2 regions of the Paenibacillus sp. S02 genome follow, and region 2 is predicted to be linked to the other one. Evidence: predicted binding sites of a transcription regulator. Region 2 holds the regulator's gene; the other holds the start of a gene.

Region 1 (8,607 bases), 2.8 Mb from region 2:
CCCCTCCCATCATCAACCAAGTGATTAACCTCAATGAAAAGAGAGTAATGCCGAAAATGCCTGCAAACCAAGCCGTCACTTTGAACTTGCTAATCGGAGGCTTACCGACTACCTTGCCCGTCTGTCCGTTCATAGCAAACGTATGTTCCAATTGATTATAGTCATAGTGTATGACCCACACCGGGAGCAGGACATAATCCGCTTGTTTTAATGTAGTATCAATTTGCTTTTCCGCATAACTCACGGCCGTATACTCTGACACCGTAGAATGAATATAAGCATCAATATATTCCTTCACTTTTTCTTTAACTCGCGGGAAAAGCTCTTCTTCGTTATAACTGTACTTCTCCGCAATATAACCTGCTAGATATGGCGTTTTAAAGGGTTTTAGCTGATCGTATGGAAAAGGCTCCAATTTATCCATCAGCTCATCGTTCATTTTCTCCGCAGCATCAATCGGAACCTTTACATAATTCAAACGGATTTTCCGATATACATCAAAATGCTTTGTTTCCGTATATTCGTAGTCTCCGCTCGTATAGGTTCTCACTTGGGTACCTTCACCTTGAACCTCAATTTTATTATGTAATTCATATAACCAGAAGGGCACATACATCCCGGTTATTCCCTTGATTCGGTCTGCTATCATGAACCGGTTCGGCGTCAGACGGCCATTCTTGCACCATTTTTTGAAAGCAGCTATGGCTTCTTCCTTACTGATGGAAAAAGGAATAACCTGCGCTGGAGCCAGCTTTCCAGTCAGTCGATCCCCGAGAACCACGGCAGAACCACAAAAGCTGCACACCGTTGCACTCGTCTCCACTTCGGTCATAATCACTGCTCCGCAGTTATTACAATGATACTCATGGGCCTCATCTTCTGAAAAAATACGATTTATCAGAGGATCAGGAATAGATTCGATATTGTCTTCTCTTCCGCAACTATGACAGGATAACGTCCCTGTCTCACCGTCAAAAACCATGCCGCTGCCGCAGTTGGGGCATTTGTATTCGATAACCGGCATCTGCTCACCTCTTCATGTAGATACTGTTATGATTCCTTATAAAGCATCCAGATCGTCCTTCGTTCCTGCCCGAAGCTCGGCTATAGCCATCGCTTCATCATACGCTCTGTTCACCTGTTCTTCCATAACTTCGAAAGCAGAATTCTTGTTACCTATAGAATTCAAGGTTTGCTGTGCTTTGGCAACCGCCATCTTCCCTTTAAGTTCAGCGCTCCGCGCTTCTAGTTGCCCCATATCGGACACCAACTTCTCCTGCATTTGTTTCATATTTACGGCGTTTGTCGAAGCTACATCATAGGACGTTTGTAATTGTTCCAATTTCTCCGCCTGCAAACCTTTTCTCTCCAAAAACTTTCGAGCTTCCTCTTCATTACCAGCTTCCACAGACTTACTGGCATAATGCTGGAACTTTTTGATTTCGGCTTTGCATTCATCCAGTGCTCTTTTTGCCCTTCTCTCATCAGCCAACACTGAGGCCGTCTCCGCTTTCACCTTGCCTAGATCACTGTTTAAATTCCGCATATAATCGTCAATGGTTCTCTCCGGGTCTCCCACCTTATCCACTAAGGCGTTAATATTCATTTTCATAATATCCCTAAACCTCGACAAAATTCCCATGATGACCTCCTTCGAAAGGACTACATTCCACCATATCATACATCAAATCCGGTAAAAAATGTTCATCATAGCTCTATATACTGACCCACTGATCACTTTCGGATGTGTGTTCGTTTTATTATAAAAGCAAAGGGTCCAAAAACCCTCGACAGATTTTTGAACCCTTCTATTTATTGTTCCTGATTATAGTTCTTCATAGGACTTGGGGTCCTGACCCCATATCCGTCCATCCTCACTGCTAAATGCCGAAATCACGTTCATTTCCTCTGAAGACAACTCAAAATCGAAAATATCCAGATTCTCCGTTTGGTGTTTTAAAGAAGAGGCCTTAGGGATCGGGATTGCTCCAAGTTGGATATGCCAACGTAAAATCGCTTGTGTAGTCGTTTTACCATGAGCAGCAGCGATTTCCCCAATCTCTTCATTCTCCAGCATGCTGTGACCGCGACCCAAGGGGCTCCACGATTCCGTCACGATGCCTTGTTCAGCATCTTTTGCACGCTGATGCTCCTGATTAAATAATGGATGCAATTCAACTTGATTTAAGCTCGGCGTGACACCTGTTTCCCGAATTAAACGTTCATTATGCTCGGGCAGAAAATTGCAGACCCCGATGGAACGAATATAGCCCCTTTTCTTCGCCTCAATCAACGCCTGCCAGGCTTCAACATATCGATCAATTTGGGGATTCGGCCAATGGATCAGATACAGATCATAATAGTCCAGACCTCCTCTATATAATGACTCTTCGATCGTTACAATGGCTTCTTGGTAAGCATGTCGGCGACCCGGTAGTTTGGAGCAAATCAACAATTCTTCTCTGGGCACAGAGCTCTGCCGGACCGCTTTCCCAACAGCACCCTCATTTTCATAGTTGAACGCTGTGTCGATCAGACGGTAACCTGCATCAATCGCGCCGGTAATTGCCTTGACTCCATCTGCACCTTTCAATCCAGCAGTCCCAAATCCAATGACGGGCACTTTAGTCCCATCATTCAATACCTTCTCCGGAATTTGATGGTTCATATTAACAGCCTCCTTTACTATTCTCATATAACATAACACCTCTTCAAAGCTCCGGCAAAATATAGAAATCCATTCCGTTCCCTATATATGTATATACCCACTAGCTCGTAACTTCCCTACCAAGTTCTCTGTGTGCTAAATCAAAAAGCGCCTGATCCCCATTGAAATCATACTTGAAGTCAAGGGGTCAGGCACTTGTACCACTACCAAATCATATATTCCACTTCATGCTTGATTGCTTGGTTGTCCAACACAAAGTTGAAGTATCTGTATTTTTATTTCAAGCCTTTCCATACCCAGTTCTCTACCTCTGGCAAGTCAATGCCCTCTTCGCGAATGAATTGATGATGTTTCTTAACCGTAGCATCCATTTCATCCACAATGTTGGTGTACTTCTCAGCGTCAGGTAAGTTGAGAACAGCTTCCTTCACTAAGTCAAAACGATCCATTTGATTCAATACACGCATATCAAATGGTGTCGTAATATCGCCATTCTCACGGTAACCATGTACATGCAAGTTATGATTGTGACGATCAAAGAACAGATCTTTGATCAGACCTTCGTAACCATGGAAAGCGAAAACAACTGGCTTGTCTTTTGTGAAAAAATGATCAAACTCGGCGTCGGATAATCCACGCGGGTCTAGTTTTTGACTTCTCAGTTTCAGCAAATCTACCACGTTGATGTACCGAATCTTCAAGTCAGGCAGTTTTTCATGCAAAATGGAAATCGCAGCTAAGCTTTCAATAGTTGGCTCTGTACCAGCAGAAGCAATGACAAGGTCAGGTTCTCCACCTTGATCTGTACTTGCCCAGTCAATAATCTTCAACCCTTTATCCACCAATTCTTTCGCTTCATCAGCAGTAAACCATTGTGGACGTGGGTGTTTAGACGAAACAATCAAATTGATCTTTTGACGGTCGTTTAAAATGGTGTCGAAAACAGCCAACAATGAATTGGCATCAGCTGGAAGATACTCCCGAATAAATTCTGGTTTTTTATCAGCCAAATGACCTAACAAACCTGGATCTTGGTGTGTATACCCATTATGATCCTGTTGGAACACCGTTGAGGTTGCTACGACATTCAATGATGGGATATCTGCACGCCATCCTTGATCCGTTGCTTTACGCAGCCACTTAAAGTGTTGGGTGATCATCGAGTCAACCACACGCAGGAAGGCTTCGTAACTTGCAAAGAAACCATGACGACCTGTTAATACATAACCCTCCAGCAATCCTTCAGCTTGGTGTTCGGATAATTGAGAATCAATTACGCGACCATAGGATGATAAGAATTCATCATTAGGTTCAATAATTTGGTCCATCCATTGGCGTTTGGTTACTTCAAAAACAGGAGCCAAGCGGTTAGACATCGTTTCATCCGGTCCGAAGATTCTGAAATTACGATTTTCTTCATTTAAGAGAACCACATCTTTAACGTATTTCCCTAAAACCGACATATCTTGCGCAATCACTTTACCAGGTACGGAATTATCCAGCGCATAGTTACGGAAATCCGGTAACTTCAAGTCTTTAATGAGGTTACCCGCATTCGCAACAGGGTTCATTCCCATACGTTTATCGCCTGTAGGCAGAATTTCAGCAAGCTCAGAGTTTAAACGACCGTTTTCGTCGAACAATTCCTCTGGTCTGTAGCTATTCAGCCATTCTAACAAAGCAGGTGCGTGTTGCATATTTTTTTGATCAACTGGAATTGGAACCTGATGGGCACGGAATGAATTTTCATTCGGTACGTTGTCCCATTCCTTCGGACCTGTCCAGCCCTTAGGTGAACGGAATACAATCATCGGCCACGCCGGACGAGTAAGGTCATTATTTTCACGCGCATTCTTCTGAATAGCTTCAATCTTCTCGATGGCCGTATCCAATACTTTCGCCATTTCTGGATGCATGTGATCCGGATTTTCACCTTCAACAAAGAACGGTTCCCAACCCAAACCTTTAAAGTATGAGGTCAATTCTTCTTTCGATTGACGAGACATAATCGTTGGGTTACTAATCTTAAAGCCATTCAAGTGCAAGATTGGTAGCACTGCACCATCTGTGATGGGATTGATAAATCTGTTAGAGAACCACGAAGCGGCTAATGGGCCCGTTTCAGCTTCGCCATCACCAATAACAACAGCCGAAATCAGATCAGGATTATCCAAAATGGCACCTACACCATGAGAAAGGGAGTAGCCTAATTCTCCACCTTCATGGATAGATCCAGGTGTTTCAGGAGCAGCATGTGAAGCAATACCGCCAGGGAAAGAGAATTGTTTGAACAATTTCTTCATACCTGGGATATCTTGCGTAATTTGCGGATAGATTTCAGTGTAGCTTCCATCCAGATAAGAATTTGAAACCATAACCTGGCCGCCGTGACCAGGACCTTCAATATAAAGCATGCTCAAATCATATTTATTAATAACACGATTTAGATGTGCATAAATAAAGTTTTGACCCGGAATTGTGCCCCAGTGTCCAATAGGCTTAACCTTCACATCTGAATCTTTTAAAGGCTCTCTCAACAAAGGATTATCTTTTAAATAAAGCTGACCTACCGAAATGTAGTTCGTTGCACGCCAATATGCATCAAGTTTTTCCAAATATGTTTTAGATGAATAATCTGCTAACACGGGTGATAATGACATTGTGTCCACTCCCTAAGTAGTTTTGTTTGTAATTTATTTCCGAAAATTTCATCTACATGTACATCATAACGCTACGCCAATTAAATTCAACCTTTTTCACAAGTGATACGGTCCAATTTTGTGAAATTTTGAACATACTATGAAATATAAATTAAAAAGACAGTAAAAAAGCTCTTACATTAAAATATATAGAAGTATAAACCAATAAAATTTGTAATAAACGAGGCAATCGCAGGCTCCAATCCTTTTTTCAAAACCATAAAAAAAAGACCGGAGAATTCTCCAGTCTTATCATTAGTGAACCGATACAAAGGTATTAAATTTCAAATATTTGTAATGAAATCGCATATGAGAAAACTCAAATGGCGTACCGTTATCTAAAAAGAAGACACCTTCCATAATACCTACAGGCTCATTTTCATTTAAATGTAGTAGCTTTTGATCATTCTCTTGAGACGGTTCTGCAAAAATGGATAAAAAAGATTTGGTGACGGCCAAGTTCCGCGAGTCTTCCAAATAATTAAAAATGGACCCCTCGATAATTGTCTGATTTAAATTTTGGACAATTTTAATGGGGATATAGCCTGTTTCAATCATAAAAGGATCATCATCAAACAGACGTAAGCGGACAATTTTGTATACAAAATCATGAGTCTCCAAGAACAAATCGCGCTGTAATTCTTCTGTTGGCGGAATGACCTCAAAACTCAATACTTTGATTTTTGGCTTTTTACCATGCATTTGAAAATTATCAGTGACCCCTAGATTAGAGCCTTCGTAGTTAAAGATAGATTCATTTCTTATGTATAATGGATTTATAAATGTCCCGGAACCTTGTTTTTTGAAAATAATTCCGACATTCTCCATTTTAGTCAGAGCACGTTTAATTGAACTACGACTAACCTGGTAAGTCTCACTAAGACTACGTTCATCTGGCAATCTCATATCTGCAAACTTTCCCGCAAAGATTTTCATCTTGAGATCGTCAATAATTTGCTTATAGACAAATTGTGTCATATAGTACTCCTCTTTCAGGTCTTCTATAACTCTATATAGTTTACCATAACTTGCCCATTTCATCTCATGTTTGTTTCTGTTGGCTGAGCGGGCTTTCAGCGGATAGGAAGCGCCGTCGCTTTTACTTTACATCTCTATGCATAATACCATGATTACACATATATAACACCACTGAACGTACCCGCAAAACAGCAGAAATTACAGAACCCCCACCTTAGCATCAGTAATAAGACCAAGCCTGTTTCGAACCTTGAGGGATGTTTGACTAGACCAGGCTAAAATCCTTGAATACATTGTTATTATTTATCTTGTTCAAACGTTTTCTAATAAGAATGGTGGGGGGGAGATCATATTGGCTATCCGCTACAGCGTCATCATTCCAACCTATAATCGAGCCCAGCAATTGTTGCTAACACTCGCTTCATTTGAGACACAAACCTATCCAAAGCAACTATTCGAAGTAATTGTAGCTGATGACGGTTCTACAGACGGAACGAAAGAAATGGTCGAAGGCTTCAAAGCATCCTATCCTCTTATCTATGTGTCACATCAGGAACAACGCGGTCGATCTGCCGTTCGAAATTTGGGACTGCGCCGTGCAAAAGGGCTATACATCATCTTCTGCGACGCTGACTTTGTAGTATTACCGGAATTCATTAGGATCGTGAGCCGTTATCACCGTAAATATCCCAAGTCCGTGCTCTCAGGCATTCCTCACTCATGGGACGATGCTTTTACCCATTATTACCCTGACTTTTCTCCTGAAGAAAAAGAACAATGTCGCAACATACTTACGCAGTCCAACTTATGGAATGCTGACTATGAAGCAGCGAACGAAATTACTCCGATCATAACCCCAGAAGATATCCTTCACCAAACGGGTGCACTGTCTAAAGTAGTTAGTCCCACAAGAGTCCCCCCCAATACGCAGAAACAATTTGCCACAACGGATGTCGCTCCCTGGATGCTGCTGGTTACTCGTTGTGTAGCCATCAGACGCAGTCACTTGATTCGTATTGGAGGTTTTAATGAACGGTTTGTGCTGTATGGACTCGAAGACTGGGACCTTGGCTATAGACTGCATCGCTTGAAGATCCCTTTTTATTGCATCAAAGAGGTGGTCGGATATCATCAGGAACATCCAACCTATCTTAGAGGTAACGTTTTAAATACAGAAAATCTGAGAATCATGTATGAAACTTACGGATTCAATGACTCCTCGTTAAATTTATTTGCCCTTATCCCTCCATCCGAGGATTTTGAGACCTACAAAAATACGTTGCGGGTATTGCGCAGGGGATTCCGCTCTAGGTTAACACGCTCATCAGCACTGTTATTAAGAAGAACACTACGCATTGCAGCCAAACAGTTCTACGATCAAAGCCATACTCATGCATACAAAAAATCATTACACTTGATAAAAAAGAAAGCAGCGAACCGGAAAAGTCGAGTCGCTCACGTGTTACGAGAAATGCTGGTGAAGTCTGAAAAGCTGGTGGAATAATAGTTACTCATTTACAGCGTACAAAATCGTGTGTATTGCATCCTCCTTACGGGATAAAAAAACTCCTCCATAAAGGTGCGAGCCCAACTTGGCAAGCAGCTTTATGGAGGAGGAGTCGCCATGTCAGGAGATAACGACAAGAATTGTCGTTACTAGTTTACTATTCCTCTGATAGTCCAGCATGCTTTCTGATTATTCATTACATATGAATTTTACCAACTGCTAAGAACTCAATATTTTAATGCTATCATCGCACCAGCTAATTAAACTGCTAAACTGACTCTTACCATAGCTCATTGTGATCATCCAATATTTGTGATTATGGTCTTTATGCTCTACGTTGATAAGCCAACGTTCAAGTTCTTCAAAAATATGCAAGCTTTCCACTAGCTTTTCTTTGTACTCCTGTATGTGCTTTATAATCATTTCAGGCGAAGAATTCCCGCCAAAAAACACCCTCAACAGCAGCTCATTTTTTTTAAGCATCACCACATGCTCCATGGGCTGAGAAAGCCAGTCTGACAACGTCTGCCTTCCCTGATCGGTAATGCTGTAGAGTTTCTTGTCAGGCTTTCCTTTCTGTCGAATAACCTCGACTGCAATATCTTTTCGATCCAGTAGCTCTGCCAGGCTGGGATAGATCTGACCATAGTTCTCATTCCAAAAGTAACTAGTGCTTTGCTCCATATGTTGCTTTATATCATAACCGGTATGAGGACCCAGACTCAGAATGCCTAATACCGCAAACATTGTATTGG
Region 2 (8,607 bases):
CCAGAGCAGCCAAAACGGAATCCAGACCAAAGCGGTCAGCCATTTCCAAAGGACCGCTTTGGAAGCTATAGCCGATTCGCATAGCGTCATCGATATCTTCTGCGGAAGCCACGCCTTCTTGAAGTACATGGGCCGCTTCGTTAATCAGCAGACAGATAATCCGGCTTGTTACGAATCCAGGAGATTCATAAATCATGACTCCTTTTTTCTCCACTATTTCTTCCACGAACATTTTAGTGTGTTCAAATGTATCGTCCGAAGTTTTCAAACCACGAATAATTTCTACGAGATCAATACGGGATACTGGATAAATAAAGTGCATACCAATAACACGCTCAGGATACTTGGTCGAGCTAGCAAGCTCGGTCAGGCTCAGCGTGGATGTATTACTTGCAAGAATAATATTGCTTGGACACACATGGTCTAGCTCTTGGAACACTGCTTTCTTCTCGTCCAGATTCTCTGTAATAGTCTCAATGACCATATCACAGCTGCCGAGCTCCGCCAAATGGATTACTTTTTGAATACGGGATAAGATCAATTTTTTCTCAGCTTGAGTAATTGCCCACTTTTCCAGTTGTTTGTCCAGACTCGTTTCAATCATATTGTAGGCGTAGTCTAGTTTCTCTGGTGTCTGCTCTACCAACAGCACATCGATTCCTTTGGACGCGAGCATTTCAGAAATCCCCTGTCCCATGGTGCCGCCGCCGATGACGCCGATTTTTTTAAATTGCATGATTCTTTACTCCACCCTTTCCTGGTCACTCTCATATATTGTATCCTTCTTTGTCGAAAAATACATGTTTATGTCCCAATAGATAATAATATCTTAGCACGGACTAAAAGTAAAAAAAAATAACCAGCATAAAAAATTATGCTGGTAATAAAGCATTTTCACTAAATTGACATCTAAATTGGTCTCCAGACAGAGTTTCTTCCTTCATCAGGATGTCAAGTGAGTTGTCGAACACAGGACGATGCTTTTCCAGCAGCTCCAAAGTTCGGGTATGCAGGTCAGCCATAATCTCGCCATTTTCCCGCATGAGTTCTTCTTTGGTTACCATTTCCATGTTAATAATGCCAAGTGAAGTCAAACCGGAAGTCATCATCGTATGAACGATGTTCAGCGCCTGCTCAAAATCATTACTTGAGCCGGTACTGCGACCGCCATAGTACATTTCTTCCGCCGTAGCCCCTGCGAGCGAGATCATAATTTGCTCCTCCAGGAACTGCTTGGTGTATAAATAATGCTCTTGCTGTGGATTGTGGCGCACATAGCCAAGCGCTTTCCCACGTGGGCTAAGTGCTACCTGGCTTACGCTACCGGGACGAACAATTTCGGCCATAATAGCATGTCCTAGTTCATGAATCGCTACACGTTTTTTCTCTTCCAAGGTCGATTCTCGGTCTGTCTTTTCACCCATCATCACTTTGTCAATTGCCATCGACAGATGCTTCTGCGCAATCATTTTCTGATCCTGTCTCATCGCATAGATTGCCGCTTCATTCATCACGCTCTCCAGCTGTGCGCCGGAAAACCCGTAAGATTCCTCAGCAATTTTGTCCAGATTCGCATCTTCCTGAATCGGTTTGTTTTTGGCATGAATTTTTAGAATATGAAGACGGCCCTTCTTGTCAGGCAGATCCACTTGAATATGACGGTCAAAACGCCCTGGACGCGTTAAGGCGCTGTCCAGCATTTCTTTACGGTTTGTTGCCGCAATGATCAAAATCCGCGGTGTATCTGCCGAATAAATACCATCCATTTCTGTCAGTAACTGATTCAAAGTCTGATCATATTCTCGTTGCTGTCCACCCTCACGTTTACCACCAATTACATCGATTTCGTCAATAAAAATAATTGCATTTTCCTTCTTTTCCTTGGCTGCACGAGTACGCGCCTCCCGAAACAACTCACGGACACGACCTGCTCCAACACCAACGTACATTTCAACAAATTCACTACCTGAGGCTGCAACAAATACAGAATTAGTGTAGTGTGCCGCTGCCTTCGCCATCAGCGTTTTCCCTGTTCCCGGAGGACCTGTGAGCAAAACGCCTTTTAATGGACGGATACCAAACTTGGAAATTTCATCATGTCGATTCAAAAAATCCAGGGCCTCGCGCAGTTCCTGCTTGGCGCTTTCTTGCCCACCGATTTCCTCAAAAGTCAGCTTGTCCGGACCATTTTTTTTACGTTTACGCTCTTGCCCAGCACCTACGGCCAAACCGCCACGCGCATGCATAAGCATTAACAAGCCGCTGAGCATCACGCCAGCAACCAGAAGAGGGATAATATTTACCCCAATAAAAACGAGAAATATAATGGTTACCGGCACAATGCCGATTAATATTTCCTTGATCCATCTAGGCATTAGGCCATACCCCCATTTGCTGAGATTGACGTGGCAAAACGATAAACTTGGTCGCTTTACCTTCGCTGAGTCGGATATAGACATTGTTCGAATCCATGTCGGTATCAGCTTTGATACCCGTCTTTTTCTTTTTCATCTGCTCAACTGTAGATGAAATTTGAGTATACTTTTTATTTTCCATCGCTTCGGCCACAGGAAACATAGCCTCAGACCACCATTGATTCAGTGCTGAATTGGAACGATCTGCGATATCCAACTTAATGGTGCGGCTGCCAATGATGGATTGTCCTTTTTGCTTAACCACATCAACCAATTTGGCCACATCCGCCTGCGGTTTGAGATCTAGTTTCAATACAACCTGATCCTGTTTAATATCTATTTGAGCGCTTGTCACGCCTGGATATTGAGATACCAGTTTTTCCAGAGGACTTTGCATTGTAACCTGACGGTAAATGAACCATCCCCCAAATAGCAGCAAAGCTGCCAAAACTGCCGCCACAACGATAGGAACTGCACGCAATTTCAAACAACATCCTCCTCTCAAAATGTAAAACCCAGAAGAAACGGGACGAATGTCAACAAACAACCAAATTGCATGATCTTATAGTGATCAGCAATTCTTTTTTCTATCATTTTTGTCTATCACTTATAAAATATAGTATATCATAACGTATATCTAATATCGAAGGCAATGTGTGGAGGAGTTGTGATGAGGCAAAATCTTTGGTTATGGTGGAGGCGAGACGCTGCGTGTAGGATTTGATCTTACGATCGCTGTTGCCACCGGATTTTTTCGATTAGATTCTTATGGGGAAAATCCGGCGGCAAAGGCGAACGCTCCGCTTCTCCAGATTCAAATCCTCCACTCGCTATTGCCCGCCATAAAGATGAATTTGACCTAGGAGAGAAGATGGATAGGTAAAGATGCTTCACTGGCTTTCAGCCCAGCTTTACGGCATAGCAAGACTAAAAGACGTAAATACGAATTTTGTCGTATTTACGTCTTTTTCTTGAGCTTTTAATCATTTACTAGTCATTCATTCCACATTTGCCAATCCTCACACCAGGCTCAGTTATTGGGCAAAGTATATTTCACACCCGTCGCTACCCCATCTGAGAAACGATAAAAGGTGTAGTAATGATGACTTCCATCATCGTAAAACAACTGCCACACATATTCGCCATTGAACACACTCGGCTGAAGCCTTACAATTTTTGCACCTGGAAGCTGCTGCTGAATTATTGCCGTCATTTTTTGCTCATCGACTCCGTTCTTCAGCAACTCGGTATGAACACCGCTATTATCTGCCGCAGGTACGTTAGGTTGTCCCTCCACTTTTTGAAAAGGAACCCACACCATTATATTTTCATTCTGTGCATTTTTCCCTTGAACCACCCAATATACCTGATCCCACACAGACTTCCATGTTTGAGTCGTGCTAACCAGACCACCTGATTGCTTGGCCTTAATGATAGCGGCATTTTCCTCAGCCACCTGGTCTTGAGTAACATAGGAATAATACCAGAAAATGCTGATCAGGATCAGTATCACGGCCAAAATGGCGACCGCTATCCACTTTTTCTTATTTTTCAAACCCGTGCTTCCTCTCTAAGGGGATGTGACACCTGAATTAGCGCGACAGCAGCCCTTCAAAGGCGGCTTGTGCCTCATGTTTGATACGTTCCTCGTCCATAGTCAGGCATTCGCCGTTTTTCACAACCTGACGACCGTCTACCCATACGTGAGCCACGTCTTTGGCGCTTGCAGAGTATACCGCATGGGAAATAAGATCTGTACGCGGCAAGAAATGTGCCTGATTCAGATCCAACGCGATAAAGTCAGCCTTGTTGCCCGCTGCCAACGCTCCTACTTCTTTTAAACCAATCGACTTTGCACCATATTCTGTTGCCAGACGCAGCGCTTCACTTGCAGGAACTGCCGTAGGGTCACCGGATACACCCTTGTGAATAAGTGCCGCCAGACGCATTTCCTCGAACATATCCAGGTTATTATTGCTGGCAGGACCATCCGTTCCGAGAGAAACAGTAACCCCTGCACGCAGCAATTCAGGCACTCTGGCCACACCACTTGCCAGCTTCAAGTTGCTACCAGGATTATGCGAAACCGCTACACCACGTTCAGCCAGTAAAGCTATTTCTTCGTCGTTCAAATGAACGCCATGGGCAACAAGCGAAGGACGGGAGAAAAAGCCAAGCTTATCCAAGTGTGCAACTGGACGCAAACCGTAGTCGCGTACGTTTTGCTCCACTTCGGCGATCGTCTCAGACATGTGCGTATGCAGTGGCAAGTCCAGATCATGCGCAGCTTGTACGAATTTTTCAATAAACGCAGGTGGACATGTGTATGGCGCGTGCGGAGACATCATCGTTGTAATACGCCCGTCTGCTTTACCATGCCAGTTACGCGCAAAAGTCACGGCCTCAGCCAGCTTGATTCGCTGTTCTTCTTCCGAGCATAGTCCAATTGCTCCACGCATCAGACTTGCACGAATACCTGACTCTTCAGCTACACGAGCCACCTGATCCATATGATCGTACATATCCAGGAAGGTCGTTGTTCCACCTTTCAGCATTTCCAGCACAGACAAGGACGTACCCCAGTATACGTCCGTAGATGTAAACTTGGCTTCCATAGGCCACATTTTCTCCTGAAGCCATACTTGAAGTGCCAAGTCATCTCCATGCCCACGCAGCAGAGACATCGCCGCATGACCATGAGTATTAATCAGACCAGGTAAAAACAATAGCCCCTTACCATCGATCGCTTCCGTCTCTTCCTCACCCGCAGGCAAAGTTTCGCCAATATAAGTAATACGGCTATCCTCCACAATCATAAAACCATGGACTACCCCAGCTTCTGATCCATTTACGGCAAAAGAGCCGTTTTTAATCATCCATTTATTCACTGTCATATTGTGTTTCTTCCTTTCCGTCCTCCAAATAATAAGCGAGGCTAAGCAAATCAGTTGTAAAGTCTGTGGCATGAATCCGAATGTTGGCCGGTGCCTTGAGAGTAGTCGGTGCAAAGTTCAGGATCGCTCCAATTCCGCTCTCAATAAGCCTGTCAGCCACGTGCTGTGCTTCAAAATCAGGTACAGTAATAATCCCGATTCGAATGTTTTTTTCTTTCACAGTCGCTTCCAGTTCATCCATCGGTTGAACGACCAATGTATTGATCTTGGTCCCTACCTTATCCGGAAACGCATCAAATACTGCTACAATCTTCATATTGTCTTTTAAATAAGCGTTATAATTCGAAAGGGCTTGCCCCAGATTACCCGCACCGACCAATACGACATTAATTTGCTGGTCGATTTTCAGGATATGGCGTATTTTCTCGATTAGATAAGAAACATCATAACCGATACCCTTCCGACCAAAATCTCCAAAATAGGCGAGATCTTTACGGATTTGGGCCGGGTTCAAATCTAGCCTCTGTCCCAACTCTTGAGAAGAGACCGTAGCCACCTCCCGTTTGTGAAGTGCATTCAGATAACGTAAATATACGGGTAACCTCCGTACGACAGCCTCTGAAATTTTATCTGATTTCATACTTGCTCCCCCTAATTGTAACGAACATACTTAGTGTCCGTCCGTTATGCCTCTGTCTCCGGGGCGGATTGGAGCCATTCGGCGATGCGGGGCACCATTTGCTCCGATGGCATATGCTCCATTTTTGGTCCCGGTAACGAGTACAAAAAGTGCTTTCCGTAATAGGATTCGATCACACGCGTATCGTAAACGATAACGACCCCATGGTCGCTCGCTGTACGTACCAACCGACCAAATCCCTGTTTGAAGCGTATGACCGCTTGTGGTACAGACAGCTTCATAAATGGATTCTTCTTCTGCTGCTGAAGCAGCTCGCTTTTTGCCTCCAGCAACGGGTGGTTCGGCGGTTGAAACGGCAAGCGAACAATGGCCAAACAAGTCAGAGCCTTCCCCGGAATATCGACGCCCTCCCAGAAGCTGCTGGTTCCCAGCAATACAGAAGCTTTGGCTTCCTGAAAACGGCGGGTTAGCTTGCTGCGACTGCCACTGTCCACACCTTGTCCCAGCACAGTAATTTCGCTGGATGCTAAGGCCTCTTTGAGCGGCTCATACACTTGCCGGAGCATCCGATAGGAAGTAAACAGAACGAGCATTCTCCCCCGCGTCGCCTGAGCAGTCGCTCCTAGAGAACTAACGAGCATATCTACAAAGTGTGCATCTCCTACACTGCCCTTCACGCTTGGGAAATCCCGTGGAATGACCAGCAACACCTGATCCCTGTAATTAAAGGGTGACGGGAGCTGCGAAGTCATCAGCCGCTCTTGATCTGCAGCCTCCTGTAAGCCGAGCTGATCGATCATGTACTGAAACGACTTATCTACCGATAAGGTAGCAGACGTCAGAATAATGCTTCTTTTTTTGTCAAAAAACATTTCTTTCAACTGGCGGCTCACATCGACGGGCACCGCATAAAATTGCAATGATTTACTACGGAATTGCCCACTCGCTTCGAGCCAGTATACGGTTGTTTCATCATCGAGTCGGATAAAAAAGCGCAAATTTTCTCGGATCCCCGCCAAATCCTTGAGCAGACCCGTGATATCTGTAATAAGGCTATCCGCCGCATAATCGTCATGTTCTTCCTTGACGTCCAGCATCAGCTTGTCGCCCTTGCGCAAAATTTCACTCATCGTTACATATAGCTGATTTTCCAAAGCCCCCGCCTGATCCCACTTTGCAGGCTTGGCTGAAGGTTTGAGACGGGAAGAAAACTGTCCTGTTTCACCCGGTGTCGCATCGCTTCGCTCTGGCAACATGCCAAACAGCTTGTCGCTTAGCAGGTCCCAAGTTTCCTTAACCTCTAACACGAGCGGATACATCTGGTCGATGGTTGAGGCCCAATCCGCCGACTTCTCGTGCCCCGATTTTGCCAACTGTTGACGAAGTGAAGGCAGTTGTCCATTCTTGCTGTCTTTGAACAGTCGCGTCAGTGTATGCACGAGTGTGAAATATTTCATATGCATACCTAGGTGCTTACCAGCTACTTCCTCCAGGTGATGGGCTTCATCAATCACCAGATGTTCATAGCTCGGCAACAACTGGTGACTGGCTTTGACGTCTGTGAACAACTTAGAGTGATTCGTAATAACGACATCCGCTATTCCTGCTTCATGGCGTGCACGATGATAATAGCATTTGCGGAACCATGGGCAAGAACGACCAAGACAGGACTCTGAATCACTCGCCACCGTTTCCCAGAAATCCCCTCCACGGTTGCTCAAATTCAGTTCTTCATCATCACCGGTTTCTGTTAGCGTCAACCAGACGATCATTTGAGCCGCTGTAATTAAATCTTCCTTCGGTGTCGCGAAGTCTCTTCTGTTTATTTTATGTTCAAACTTACGCAGACACAAATAATGTCCCCGACCCTTGAAAATAGCAGCCCGGAACGGAAACGAAATCACCTTGGTCAGCATAGGAATGTCGCGCTCGCGTAATTGCTCCTGCAGGTTGATCGTATGTGTACTTACCATAACGCGCTGTCCTTTTTTTACACTGTGATACAGCGATGGGAGCAAATAACCGAGGGACTTTCCTGTTCCTGTACCTGCTTCGATCAGCAGATGCTTGTCTTCACTCAGTGCCTGATTTACACCCTCAATCATCTGTATCTGCGCCTCGCGCTCCTCATATTGGCTCAAGGATGAACGCAAATTGTCCCGCACATCATCCATGTACTCCTCAAAGGAAACACCTGAAAGTGGATTCGGGTCATCTTCTCTACGCGGTGCAGCTAGCTCCGTCCAATCTTCCACTTTTAGCGCAAGCTGACGAAAAAACTGATGTCCCTCCAAATCCTGAATAGGATCAAGCTCTTTCTCTTCACGCACCCCATCAAGAAACCATCCAAGGTCACTGTCTTCCTCTGCAAACAAATCGCTAAGCCGCTGTATCGTTATCAGAGGTAATGCTTGAAGCTCACCCAGACACTTTAAAAACACCTCAGCCGTAGCCAACGCGTCGCTGTCTGCTTGGTGAGGGCGATCATGCGCCAGCCCGAACTCAGAAGACACAAAACCTAACTGATACGAAGATAGCGATGGAAACATAATTTTCAGAAAATCCATTGTATCCAAGATTCTTCCGCTAAACGGCAAGTAGCCGCACCGATCCAGAGCGTTTTGCAAAAAATTAAAATCAAACGCCACATTATGACCGA

What was found. The regulator Rex, encoded in region 2, represses fermentation and respiration genes when NADH is low (regulators of the CRP and FNR family bind a similar motif). The targets are predictions, from matches to a motif close to TTGTGAAATATTTCACAA.
Region 1: KAI36_RS01055 (phosphoketolase family protein) is a predicted target of Rex. The motif match lies at 5,447-5,464, and genes of this name have one in related genera.

The regions. Positions count from the first base shown of each region.
Region 1 is NZ_CP073682.1:231,177-239,783, reverse strand. It holds gene KAI36_RS01070 (TFIIB-type zinc ribbon-containing protein) at 1-1,024, opposite strand, end outside; gene KAI36_RS01065 (PspA/IM30 family protein) at 1,061-1,642, opposite strand; gene KAI36_RS01060 (aldo/keto reductase) at 1,826-2,668, opposite strand; gene KAI36_RS01055 (phosphoketolase family protein) at 2,944-5,328, opposite strand; gene KAI36_RS01050 (GntR family transcriptional regulator) at 5,623-6,345, opposite strand; gene KAI36_RS01045 (glycosyltransferase family 2 protein) at 6,698-7,849, shown strand; gene KAI36_RS01040 (PadR family transcriptional regulator) at 8,072-8,607, opposite strand, start outside.
Region 2 is NZ_CP073682.1:3,449,214-3,457,820, forward strand. It holds gene KAI36_RS15195 (3-hydroxyacyl-CoA dehydrogenase family protein) at 1-736, opposite strand, end outside; gene KAI36_RS15200 (AAA family ATPase) at 873-2,375, opposite strand; gene KAI36_RS15205 (hypothetical protein) at 2,368-2,901, opposite strand; gene KAI36_RS15210 (cell wall elongation regulator TseB-like domain-containing protein) at 3,445-3,969, opposite strand; gene KAI36_RS15215 (amidohydrolase) at 4,007-5,308, opposite strand; gene KAI36_RS15220 (redox-sensing transcriptional repressor Rex) at 5,295-5,948, opposite strand; gene dinG (ATP-dependent DNA helicase DinG) at 5,993-8,607, opposite strand, start outside.